3 regions of the Bradyrhizobium sp. T-1 genome follow, and region 2 is predicted to be linked to each of the others. Evidence: predicted binding sites of a transcription regulator. Region 2 holds the regulator's gene; each other region holds the start of a gene.
The links. Region 2 encodes PhoB, which activates phosphate uptake and scavenging genes when phosphate is short. Its sites were predicted from a motif close to TGTCATNNANCTGTCAT; they were not measured.
Positions count from the first base shown of each region.

Region 1: a site for PhoB is predicted at 1,486-1,502, ahead of ACWAT4_RS01930 (DUF2794 domain-containing protein). Genes of this name have one in related genera too.
Region 3: a site for PhoB is predicted at 1,387-1,403, ahead of ugpB (sn-glycerol-3-phosphate ABC transporter substrate-binding protein UgpB). Genes of this name have one in related genera too.

Region 1 is NZ_CM132115.1:396,509-399,782, forward strand. It holds gene acnA (aconitate hydratase AcnA) at 1-78, shown strand, start outside; gene ACWAT4_RS01925 (DUF1223 domain-containing protein) at 296-1,075, shown strand; gene ACWAT4_RS01930 (DUF2794 domain-containing protein) at 1,566-1,937, shown strand; gene ACWAT4_RS01935 (GNAT family N-acetyltransferase) at 2,061-2,591, opposite strand; gene ACWAT4_RS01940 (Bax inhibitor-1/YccA family protein) at 2,740-3,274, opposite strand, start outside.
Region 2 is NZ_CM132115.1:7,972,659-7,975,932, reverse strand. It holds gene pstB (phosphate ABC transporter ATP-binding protein PstB) at 1-616, shown strand, start outside; gene phoU (phosphate signaling complex protein PhoU) at 628-1,344, shown strand; gene phoB (phosphate regulon transcriptional regulator PhoB) at 1,367-2,074, shown strand; gene ACWAT4_RS38115 (GcrA family cell cycle regulator) at 2,271-2,783, opposite strand; gene ACWAT4_RS38110 (aspartate aminotransferase family protein) at 3,241-3,274, shown strand, end outside.
Region 3 is NZ_CM132115.1:108,265-111,538, forward strand. It holds gene ACWAT4_RS00490 (CaiB/BaiF CoA transferase family protein) at 41-1,246, shown strand; gene ugpB (sn-glycerol-3-phosphate ABC transporter substrate-binding protein UgpB) at 1,467-2,783, shown strand; gene ugpA (sn-glycerol-3-phosphate ABC transporter permease UgpA) at 2,837-3,274, shown strand, end outside.

The sequences.
Region 1 (3,274 bases), 660 kb from region 2:
ATCGATACGCTGGACGAGCTCGATTACTACCGGAACGGCGGCATCCTGCACTATGTGCTGCGCAAGCTCGCGGCCTAAGCGCGAATTTGTGAACGGTGGCTCACTGCGACGTGAGTAGAAGGTTAAACGAAGGCGGCCTATCACAAGGCCGCCTTCGCGCGTTTGCGGCATGTTTCAGATGGGCTCGCCCGGCGGAAATCCCGCTGAGACGGTTGAATATGCCGCGCCCCGTAAGACTACGGTGACCATCAGGCGATAAGCTTTCCCCAACGAATGACGATGTGTGACGTTCGACATGACAGCAATGACGACTCCTAATCTGATTTCGCGCTGGTCCGGTGCACTCTGGTCGGGAGCCCTCGGTATCTGCGCCATCGTCGCCATCATCCGTCCCGCCGAGGCCGATCCCCGCGCCGTGGTCGAACTCTTCACCTCCCAGGGCTGCTCCTCCTGCCCGCCCGCCGACAAGGTCATCGGCGACCTCGCCAAGGATCCCTCGATCATCGCGCTGAGCATGCCGATCGATTATTGGGACTATCTCGGCTGGAAGGACACGCTGGCGGATTCACGTTTCTCGGCCCGGCAGCGCGCCTATTCGCGCATGCGCGGTGACCGCGAGGTCTATACGCCGCAAGTCGTCGTCAACGGCGCGACGCATGTCATCGGCAGCGATCGCGCCGGCATCGAGACCGCGATCGGCAAGACCGATATGGGCATGGGCGTCATGAGCGTGCCCGTGACGATGTCGCTGGCGGGCAAGCAGATCAACGTGTCGGTGGCCGCGAGCAAGGAGCCGGCAGTCTCGCATGGCGAGGTCTGGATCTGCTCGATCGCGAAATCGGTGCCGATCGAGATCGGCCGCGGCGAGAACCGCGGACAGCAGATCACCTACCACAACGTCGTGCGCAATCTGCTCAAGGTTGGTGACTGGAACGGACATCCGGAAAGCTGGACCGTGCCGCTCGAGAACTTGACGTCGCGCGACGGCGTCGACGGCGCGGTGGTTTACGTCCAGGATGGCAGCCGCGAGAAGCCGGGTGCGATGCTCGGTGCGGCGTACACGTCGCTGCATTGAAGCAAGCGCTCAGATCGCCTCCGCAAAACTCGTCTTCGTCATTCCGGGGCGCTTCGTGCGCCCCGCAATGACGGTGGTGCGAAACATCCCGACACAAACAAAAAAGGACCAACTCGCGTTGGCCCTCCTTGTCGCGCGTACAGACCCGATCCTGTCCGACCCCGGGGGGCTGGGGGCTGAGGAATCCGGAACCGAAAGGACCGGGTCAACGCACACAGGTCTTTTCGCAGTGCAGGGCGGCAGGCGATGGGCGGAAAAGCGGCGATCCTGTGATTCCTGCTAACGATCCCGTGACGGTTTGCCGCTGAGAAGTTCCACCGTTGCGTGTGTCATGCTCCGCACCGGATCGGCGAGGCGAGGGTCTTCAAGGGACCGATCAAGAGCCTCTTGCGGCGGGGAACAGTTGGCGCAATCATGCAATTGTCATGATCCGCGGTTCCGGGGACGGTCTTCGCGGAGGCGGTCATGCTGATGCGACAGGAGGCGCCCCATGAGTTTGACGTCGGAGGATGCCGACCCGAGCGAGCAGCGCGCAGTGGCGCGCCCTGCCACTGCGAATGCCCAGCCGAGCGGTGTGACGTTCAACCGGCTCGAGCTGAACCGAATTCTCAATCTGTACGGCCGCATGGTCGCCGACGGCGAGTGGCGTGACTATGCCATCGACTTCCTCAAGGACCGCGCGGTGTTCTCGGTCTTTCGCCGCGCCTCCGAAGTGCCGATCTACCGGATCGAGAAGGATCCGCGGCTCGCCCGCAAACAGGGCATGTACAGCGTGATCTCGGCAACCGGCCTGATCCTGCGCCGCGGCCACGAGCTCGACCGCGTGCTGCTGGTGATCGACCGCAAACTGGCGGTGGTGTGACGACCTCCGGTCGTCATTCCGGGGCGCGACGAAGTCGCCAACCCGGAATCTCGCTCCGCAATACGCGCACATAACCTCTGGATTCCGGGCTCGCGCTTCGCGCGCCCCGGAATGACGGGTGCTTTACTTCCCCGGCACCGTCTTCGCGCCCTCGCCGAGATCGCGCTGCATCATCACCGTGTCGAGCCAGCGGCCGAATTTCAGGCCGACATTCGGGTGCGTGCCGATCATCCTGAAGCCGCCTTTGGTGTGCACGCCGATCGAGCCGGCATTGGCGGAATCGCCGATCACCGCGATCATCTGGCGGAAACCGCGTGCCTCGCATTCGGTGATCAGCCGCTCCAGCAGCTTTGAGCCGATGCCGCGGCGGTGAAAGCTCGGATCGAGATAGATCGAGTTCTCGACCGTGAAGCGGTAGGCGGGGCGGGGCCGGTAGGCGCCGGCATAGGCGTAGCCGGCGACGCGGCCGTCGAGGATGGCGACGAAATAGGGATAGCCGCCATCGACCAGCGCGCGATAGCGGCGCGTCATCTCGGCGAGGTCGGGCGGCTCCAGCTCGAACGTTGCGGTGCCCTCACGGACGGCCTGCTGGTAGATGGCGGTGACGGCGGGGAGGTCGGCCTCAAGGGTGGGCCTGATTTCAGGTGCGGACATGGGCGGAGATTAGCAGGGGCCTTACTGTGAGCAACGCCATTTCCGCATGCGTCATGGCCGGGACAAGCCCGGGCATGACGGAGACCCCCCAAAACAAAAACCCCGGCCTCGCGGCCGGGGTTCGTGTCCGTTCTGTCTGGTCTTGCGCTTAGTCGCGCTGGCCGAGGAGCTGCAGCAGCAGCGTGAACAGGTTGATGAAGTTCAAGTACAGCGACAGTGCACCGGTGATGGCTGCGCGCTCTGCGATGTCACCGCCGGCCGAAGCGTAGCCGTAGATGTAGTCGTTCTTCAGCCGCTGCGTATCCCAGGCGGTGAGGCCAGCGAACACCAGCACGCCGACCACCGAGACGATGAACTGCAGTGCCGTGCTGGCCAGGAACAGGTTGACCAGGCTCGCGATGATGATGCCGATCAGGCCCATGAACAGGAACGAGCCCATGCCGCTCATGTCACGCTTGGTGGTGTAGCCGTAGAGGCTGAGCGCACCGAAGGTCGCCGCGGTGATGAAGAACACCCGCACGATCGAGGTGTGCGTGTACACCAGGAAGATCGAGGACAGCGAGATGCCCATCAGCGCCGAGAACACCCAGAACAGGATCTGGGCGGTCGAGGGGGCGAGACGGTTGATGCCGGCCGAGATCACGAACACCATGGCGAGCGGCGCCAGCATGAACAGATATTTC
Region 2 (3,274 bases):
GCGCATCTTCAACCGGATGTACGATCTCTATCCGGGCCAGCGCGTCACCGGTCAGCTCATGCTCGACCAGACCAACATCCTCGACCCCAAGCTGGATCTCAACCTGCTGCGCGCCCGCGTTGGCATGGTGTTCCAGAAGCCGACGCCGTTCCCGATGACGATCTACGAGAACATCGCGTTCGGCATTCGTCTCTACGAGAAGATCTCGAAGTCCGAGATGGACGACCGCGTCGAGAAGGCGCTGCGCGGCGGCGCGCTGTGGAACGAGGTCAAGGACAAGCTCAACGCTTCCGGCCTGTCGCTCTCCGGCGGCCAGCAGCAGCGCCTCTGCATCGCCCGCACCGTCGCGGTGCGCCCCGAGGTGATCCTGTTCGACGAGCCCTGCTCGGCGCTCGACCCGATCTCGACCGCCAAGGTCGAGGAGCTGATCCAGGAACTGTCCGAGAACTACACGATCGCGATCGTGACCCACAACATGCAGCAGGCGGCCCGCGTCTCCGACAAGACCGCCTTCATGTATCTCGGCGAGCTGATCGAGTTCGACGACACCAGCAAGATCTTCACGTCGCCGACCGACCGGCGCACGCAGGATTACATCACCGGCCGGTTCGGCTGAGGAGACAGGACATGGGTTCTGAACATACCGCAAAAGCCTTCGACACCGACCTCCAGGAGCTCACCCGCCTGGTCGCCGAGATGGGCGGCATCGCCGAGCGCATGATCGTCGACTCCGTCGACGCGCTGATCCGCCGCGACGTCGCGCTCGGCCAGCGCGTGGTCACCATCGACGCCGAGCTTGATACGCTGCAGAAGAAGATCGAGGAGCGCGCCGTGCTCACCATCGCGCGCCGCCAGCCGATGGCGGTCGATCTTCGGGAGATCGTCGGCGCGATGCGGGTTGCGACCGATCTCGAGCGGATCGGCGATCTCGCCAAGAACATGGGCAAGCGCGTCGCGGCGCTGGAGACGGATTTCCATCCGCTCAAGCTGTTCCGCGGCCTCGAGCACATGACCGACCTCGTGCAGCAGCAGGTCAAGTCGGTGCTGGACGCCTATGCCGCGCATGACCTGCCGGCGGCGATGGCGGTGTGGAAGGGCGACGAGGAGGTCGATGCCATCTGCACCTCGCTGTTCCGCGAGCTCCTCACCTACATGATGGAAGATCCGCGCAATATCTCGTTTTGCATCCATCTGATGTTCTGCGCCAAGAACATCGAGCGGATCGGCGACCACGCCACCAACATTGCCGAGACCGTGTTCTACATGATCGAAGGCCAGGCCATCACCGATAAGCGGCCGAAGGGCGACATGACGACGTTCGCCACGACGGTCCCGAACACCTGATTACGCAAGGAGCGACGACCCCATGGGCGCACGCATTATGGTGGTTGAGGACGAGGAAGCTCTGACCGAGCTTCTCCGCTACAACCTCGAAGGCGACGGCTATGACGTCGAGACGGTGATGCGCGGCGACGATGCCGACACCCGTCTCAAGGAGCACATTCCTGATCTGATCGTGCTCGACTGGATGCTGCCGGGGCTGTCGGGCATCGAGCTGTGCCGCCGGCTGCGGACGCGATCCGACACCAAGCAGCTGCCGATCATCATGCTCACCGCGCGCGGCGAGGAGAGCGAGCGGGTGCGGGGCCTGGCGACCGGCGCCGACGATTACATCGTCAAGCCGTTCTCGGTGCCCGAGCTGCTCGCGCGCGTGAAGGGCCTGCTGCGGCGCGCAAGCCCTGAGCGGCTCGCGACCATCCTCGCCTTCGGCGACATCGAGCTCGACCGCGAAAAGCGCCGCGTGGCACGCTCGGGCCGGCCGATCGATCTCGGGCCTACCGAATACCGCCTGCTGGAGTTCTTCCTGGAGCATCCCGGCCGGGTGTTCTCGCGCGAGCAGCTGCTCGACAGCGTCTGGGGCCGCGACATCTATATCGACGAGCGCACCGTCGACGTACATATCGGCCGCCTGCGCAAGCTGCTCAATCTCGGTCGTGAGCAGGACCCGATCCGCACCGTCCGCGGTGCCGGCTACGCGCTCGATGATCGGTTCGCGAAGGCGGAGCAGACATAGGGTTTGCGGGCGACTGGTTTAGTGAGCTGCGGCCACATTCTCAGCTGTCGTCCCGGGGTGCGCGCAGCGCGAGCCCGGGACCCATAACCACGGGGAGTGGTAGCTATGGATTCCCGCCTTCGCTGGGATGACACCGAATAATTGGCGCCGTCATCGTGTCACGGCCGCCGTCTTGGCAATCAATAGAATTGGTAGCTCAGCGCGTGCCGGGCTTCGCCGGTGCGCGACGCCGGTCGGCTGCCGGCTGATACGCCACCCGCGAGTGTTGAGCGCAATAGGGCAGGCCGGAGAGTGCCTTGCCGCCGCAGAAGAAGAAATCCGGGCTCGAGGGATCGCCGACCGGCCAATGGCAGGTTGCCTCGTTCAATTCGAGCAGCGACAGCCGCTGGCTCATCGGCACTACGTTGTCGTAGGTAACCGGCTCGGCCTCGACCTCGACCTCGAAGGCCTGCGCCAATGCGGTGTTGCCGCGCGCGATGGGCCTGCTCACCCGCATCATGTGCTGCGCGGGACGCGCCTTGCGCGGCCGCGGAGCTGCCGAAGACGGGCTCTTGGCGCGGCCGGACAGGCCGAGCCTGTGCACCTTGCCGATCACGGCATTGCGGGTGACATTCCCAAGCTCAGCGGCGATCTGGCTAGCCGAAAGTCCGGCCTCCCAGAGCTTTTTCAACTGCTCGACGCGATCGTCCGACCAGGTCAAAACCGTCATTGTAACCTTTCCTTCGCCGCGCGCCTGCCATCCTGGGGCGGCACAACGAATGCCTAAGCCTCGAAAAACCCGTGCCGCCAGAATCCCTTAAGGCTCGCCGGGCGTGACTAGAACGCCCGAACGTTTACGCCGGTACATGAGGACTCTTGGGATCAGAACCGCTGCACGAGATGTCGTATCTGACAAGCCAAACGCTACAATATGGCGTGACTCACGCGCAAGAGTCCGCCGACTCGCTTCCACATGTTCCGTGGTGAAAATCCCGCAAAATCGCCACCGCAAGACTACGGATTCAGCGTTTCGCGAGGCTTTCCGGGCGGCATTGACACCCGTTTCACCAGGCCTAAGATAGTCGCGCGTGCCGCCCTTAAAAGGCGGCACGTTTCGTTTTCCGGGCCGGTCAATGGTGCGTTGCGCAAAGCACGCGTTACACCGTCCGCAACATCAAGTGATCGTCATGACTAGCAGCGCAGCGCCGCATTTGCTCCCCG
Region 3 (3,274 bases), 370 kb from region 2:
TAGGCCTGTGCTCAAATATCGACACAGGGGAAGCGAAGGCATGAGTTCTGAAGCCGTTTTGGGGGCAATGAGCGGGCTGCGCGTCATCGATCTCACCCGCGTGCTTGGCGGTCCCTACTGCACCCAGATCCTCGCCGACCACGGCGCCGACGTGATCAAGGTCGAGCCGCCCGCAGGCGACGAGGTGCGCGAATGGGGCCCTCCCTTCCACGAGGAGGACGCCGCCTATTTCATCGGCATCAACCGCAACAAGCGCTCGATCGGCCTTGACCTCGCCTCCGAGGGCGGCCGCGTCGTGCTGCTGAAGATGCTGGAGACGGCCGACGTCCTGATCGAGAATTTCAAGCCGGGCACGTTGGAGAAATGGGGCATCGGCAACGATGTGCTCCGCGAGAAATTTCCGCGCCTCGTGCATTGCCGGATCTGCGGCTTCGGCGCCGACGGCCCGCGTGGCGGCAATCCCGGCTATGACGCCATCATCCAGGCCATGACCGGCATGATCGCGGCCACCGGCTCACCCGAAAGCGGTCCGATGCGGATCGGCGTGCCCCTGGTCGACATCACCACCGGACTTTACGCCGCGATCGGCATCCTGATGGCGCTGTCGGAGCGGCAGCGCTCCGGCAAGGGCCAGTTCCTGGAGACGACGCTGTACGAGACCGGCCTCGCCATCATGCATCCGCACACCGCGAATTATTTCATGCATGGCAAGCCGCCCGGGCTGACCGGCAACGAGCATCCGAATCTCGTGCCTTACGCGATCTTCCCGACCAAGACCGACGACATCTTCATCGGCGTCGGCAATGACGGCACCTTCCGCAAGCTCGCCAAGGAGATCGGCAAGCCCGAGCTCGGCACCGACCCGCGCTTTGCCCGCAACAAGGACCGCATCGCCAACCGCGAAGCGTTGCGCGCCGAGCTGGCCGCGGTGTTCAGCCAGCACGAGGCCGAGCCGCTGTGCAATCGCCTGCTCGCCGCCGGCCTGCCCGCAGGCCCGGTGCAGAAGATCGACCAGGCGCTGACCAATCCGCATACGATCGCCCGCGGCGATGTCATCGAGAAGGACTGGTACAAGGGCGTGGCCTCGCCAATCCGGCTCGATCGCAGCAAGCCGAGCCTCCGCCGCCTGCCGCCGAAGTTCAGCCAACACTCCCAGGAGGTGCTGGGCGAGTTCGGCTACTCCAGGGCGGAGATCGACGCGATGGTCGCAAAGGGCGTGGTCTGCGGCCCCGAGCGCAAGCGCTAGGGTCAGCCTCAACAGCGATGCCGCACTGCGGCGCGGGCACAAATGTGCACCGCGAACGACGCCGGCTGCGCGGGGCGCGTTCGCCTATTTGATGGCTTCCCTTTTCCAGCGCTTGCCGCTTTCGTTTCGGCCGCTTACACAGTCATGTGAACGTCATATGGCGCTGCTAGCGCAAGCGATCTTTTTGACGACCAAGGGACGGCTAAGGGAGGTTTACTTGATGGCTCTTCGACATTTTGGGGCGGCTGCCGCATTTGCGGTCACGGTCGGCCTGACGGCTTCGCCGGCGCTGGCGGTCACTGAAATCCAATGGTGGCACGCGATGACGGGCGCGAACAACGACGTCATCGTCAAGCTCGCAAACGACTTCAATGCGTCGCAGAGCGAGTACAAGGTCGTCCCGACCTACAAGGGCAGCTATCCCGACACCATGAACGCGGGCATCGCGGCATTCCGTGCCGGCAACGCTCCGCACATCATGCAGGTGTTCGAAGTCGGCACCGCGACCATGATGGCCGCGACCGGCGCCGTGAAGCCCGTCTACAAGATGATGCAGGAGGCCGGCGAGAAGTTCGATCCGAAGAACTATCTGTCCGCGATCACCGGCTACTACTCGACCTCGAAGGGCGAGATGCTGTCGTTCCCCTTCAACTCGTCGTCGACCGTCATGTGGATCAATCTCGACGAGCTGAAGAAGGTCAACGCCGAGATCCCGAAGACCTGGCCTGAAGTGTTCGAGGTCGCCAAGAAGCTGCACGACAACGGCCATCCGACCTGCGGCTTCTCCAACTCCTGGGTCACATGGGTCAATCTCGAGCAGCTCTCGGCCTGGCACAACGTGCCGCTCGCGAGCAAGGCGAATGGCCTCGACGGCTTCGACACCAAGCTCGAGTTCAACGCGCCGCTCCAGGTCAAGCATCTCGAGAAGCTGGTCGAGCTGCAGAAGGACAAGACCTACGACTACGCCGGCCGCACCAACCAGGGCGAAGGCCGCTTCACCTCGGGTGAGTGCGCCATCTACCTGACCTCGTCGGCCTTCTTCGGCAACGTCAAGGCGCAGGCCAAGTTCAACTTCACAGCTGCGCCGATGCCATACTATCCGGACGTCAAGGGCGCGCCGCAGAACTCGATCATCGGCGGTGCTTCGCTCTGGGTGATGGGCGGCAAGTCGGCCGACGAATACAAGGGCGTGGCGAAATTCCTGACTTTCCTCTCGGACACCGATCGTCAGGTCTACATCCACAAGGCCTCGGGCTATCTGCCGATCACCAAGGCCGCCTACGACAAGGCCAAGGCCGAGGGCTTCTACAAGGACCAGCCTTATCTCGAGACCCCCCTGCTCGAGCTGACCAACAAGGAGCCGACCGAGAACTCCCGCGGCCTGCGCCTCGGCAACATGGTCCAGCTGCGTGACGTCTGGGCGGAAGAGATCGAGCAGGCGCTCGCCGGCAAGAAGACGGCCAAGCAGGCGCTCGATGCCTCCGTCGAACGCGGCAACACCATGCTGCGTCAGTTCGAAAAGACCGCCGTAAAATAAGGCGCACGCGCCGGCGGGCCGCAACGTCGAGCAGCCCGCCGGCGCCACCCATCATGCAAAAGCAAGCGATTTTCCGATCAAAGCTACTGCCCTATGCGCTGGTTGCTCCGCAGCTCGCGATCGTTCTGATTTTCTTCTACTGGCCGGCCTTGCAGGCCGTCATCCAGTCCTTCCTGCTCCAGGACGCCTTCGGCCTCTCGACGAGCTTCGTCTGGTTCGAGAATTACGTCGAGCTGTTCAGCGAGCCCGCCTATTTCGAGACGATCGTCCGAACCTTCTTCTTCTCGTTCGCGATCGCGGCGTCCTCGCTCTCGGTGGCGCTGCTGCTGGCGGTGATGGCGGACAAGCCCTTACGCGGCGGCGCGATCTACCGCACGCTGCTGATCTGGCCCTATGCCGTGGCGCCGCCCGTGGTCGGTGTGCTCTGGGTGTTCATGCTGCATCCTTCGCTCGGCGTGCTGTCGCGCTATTTGCGCGCCGCCGGCATCGAA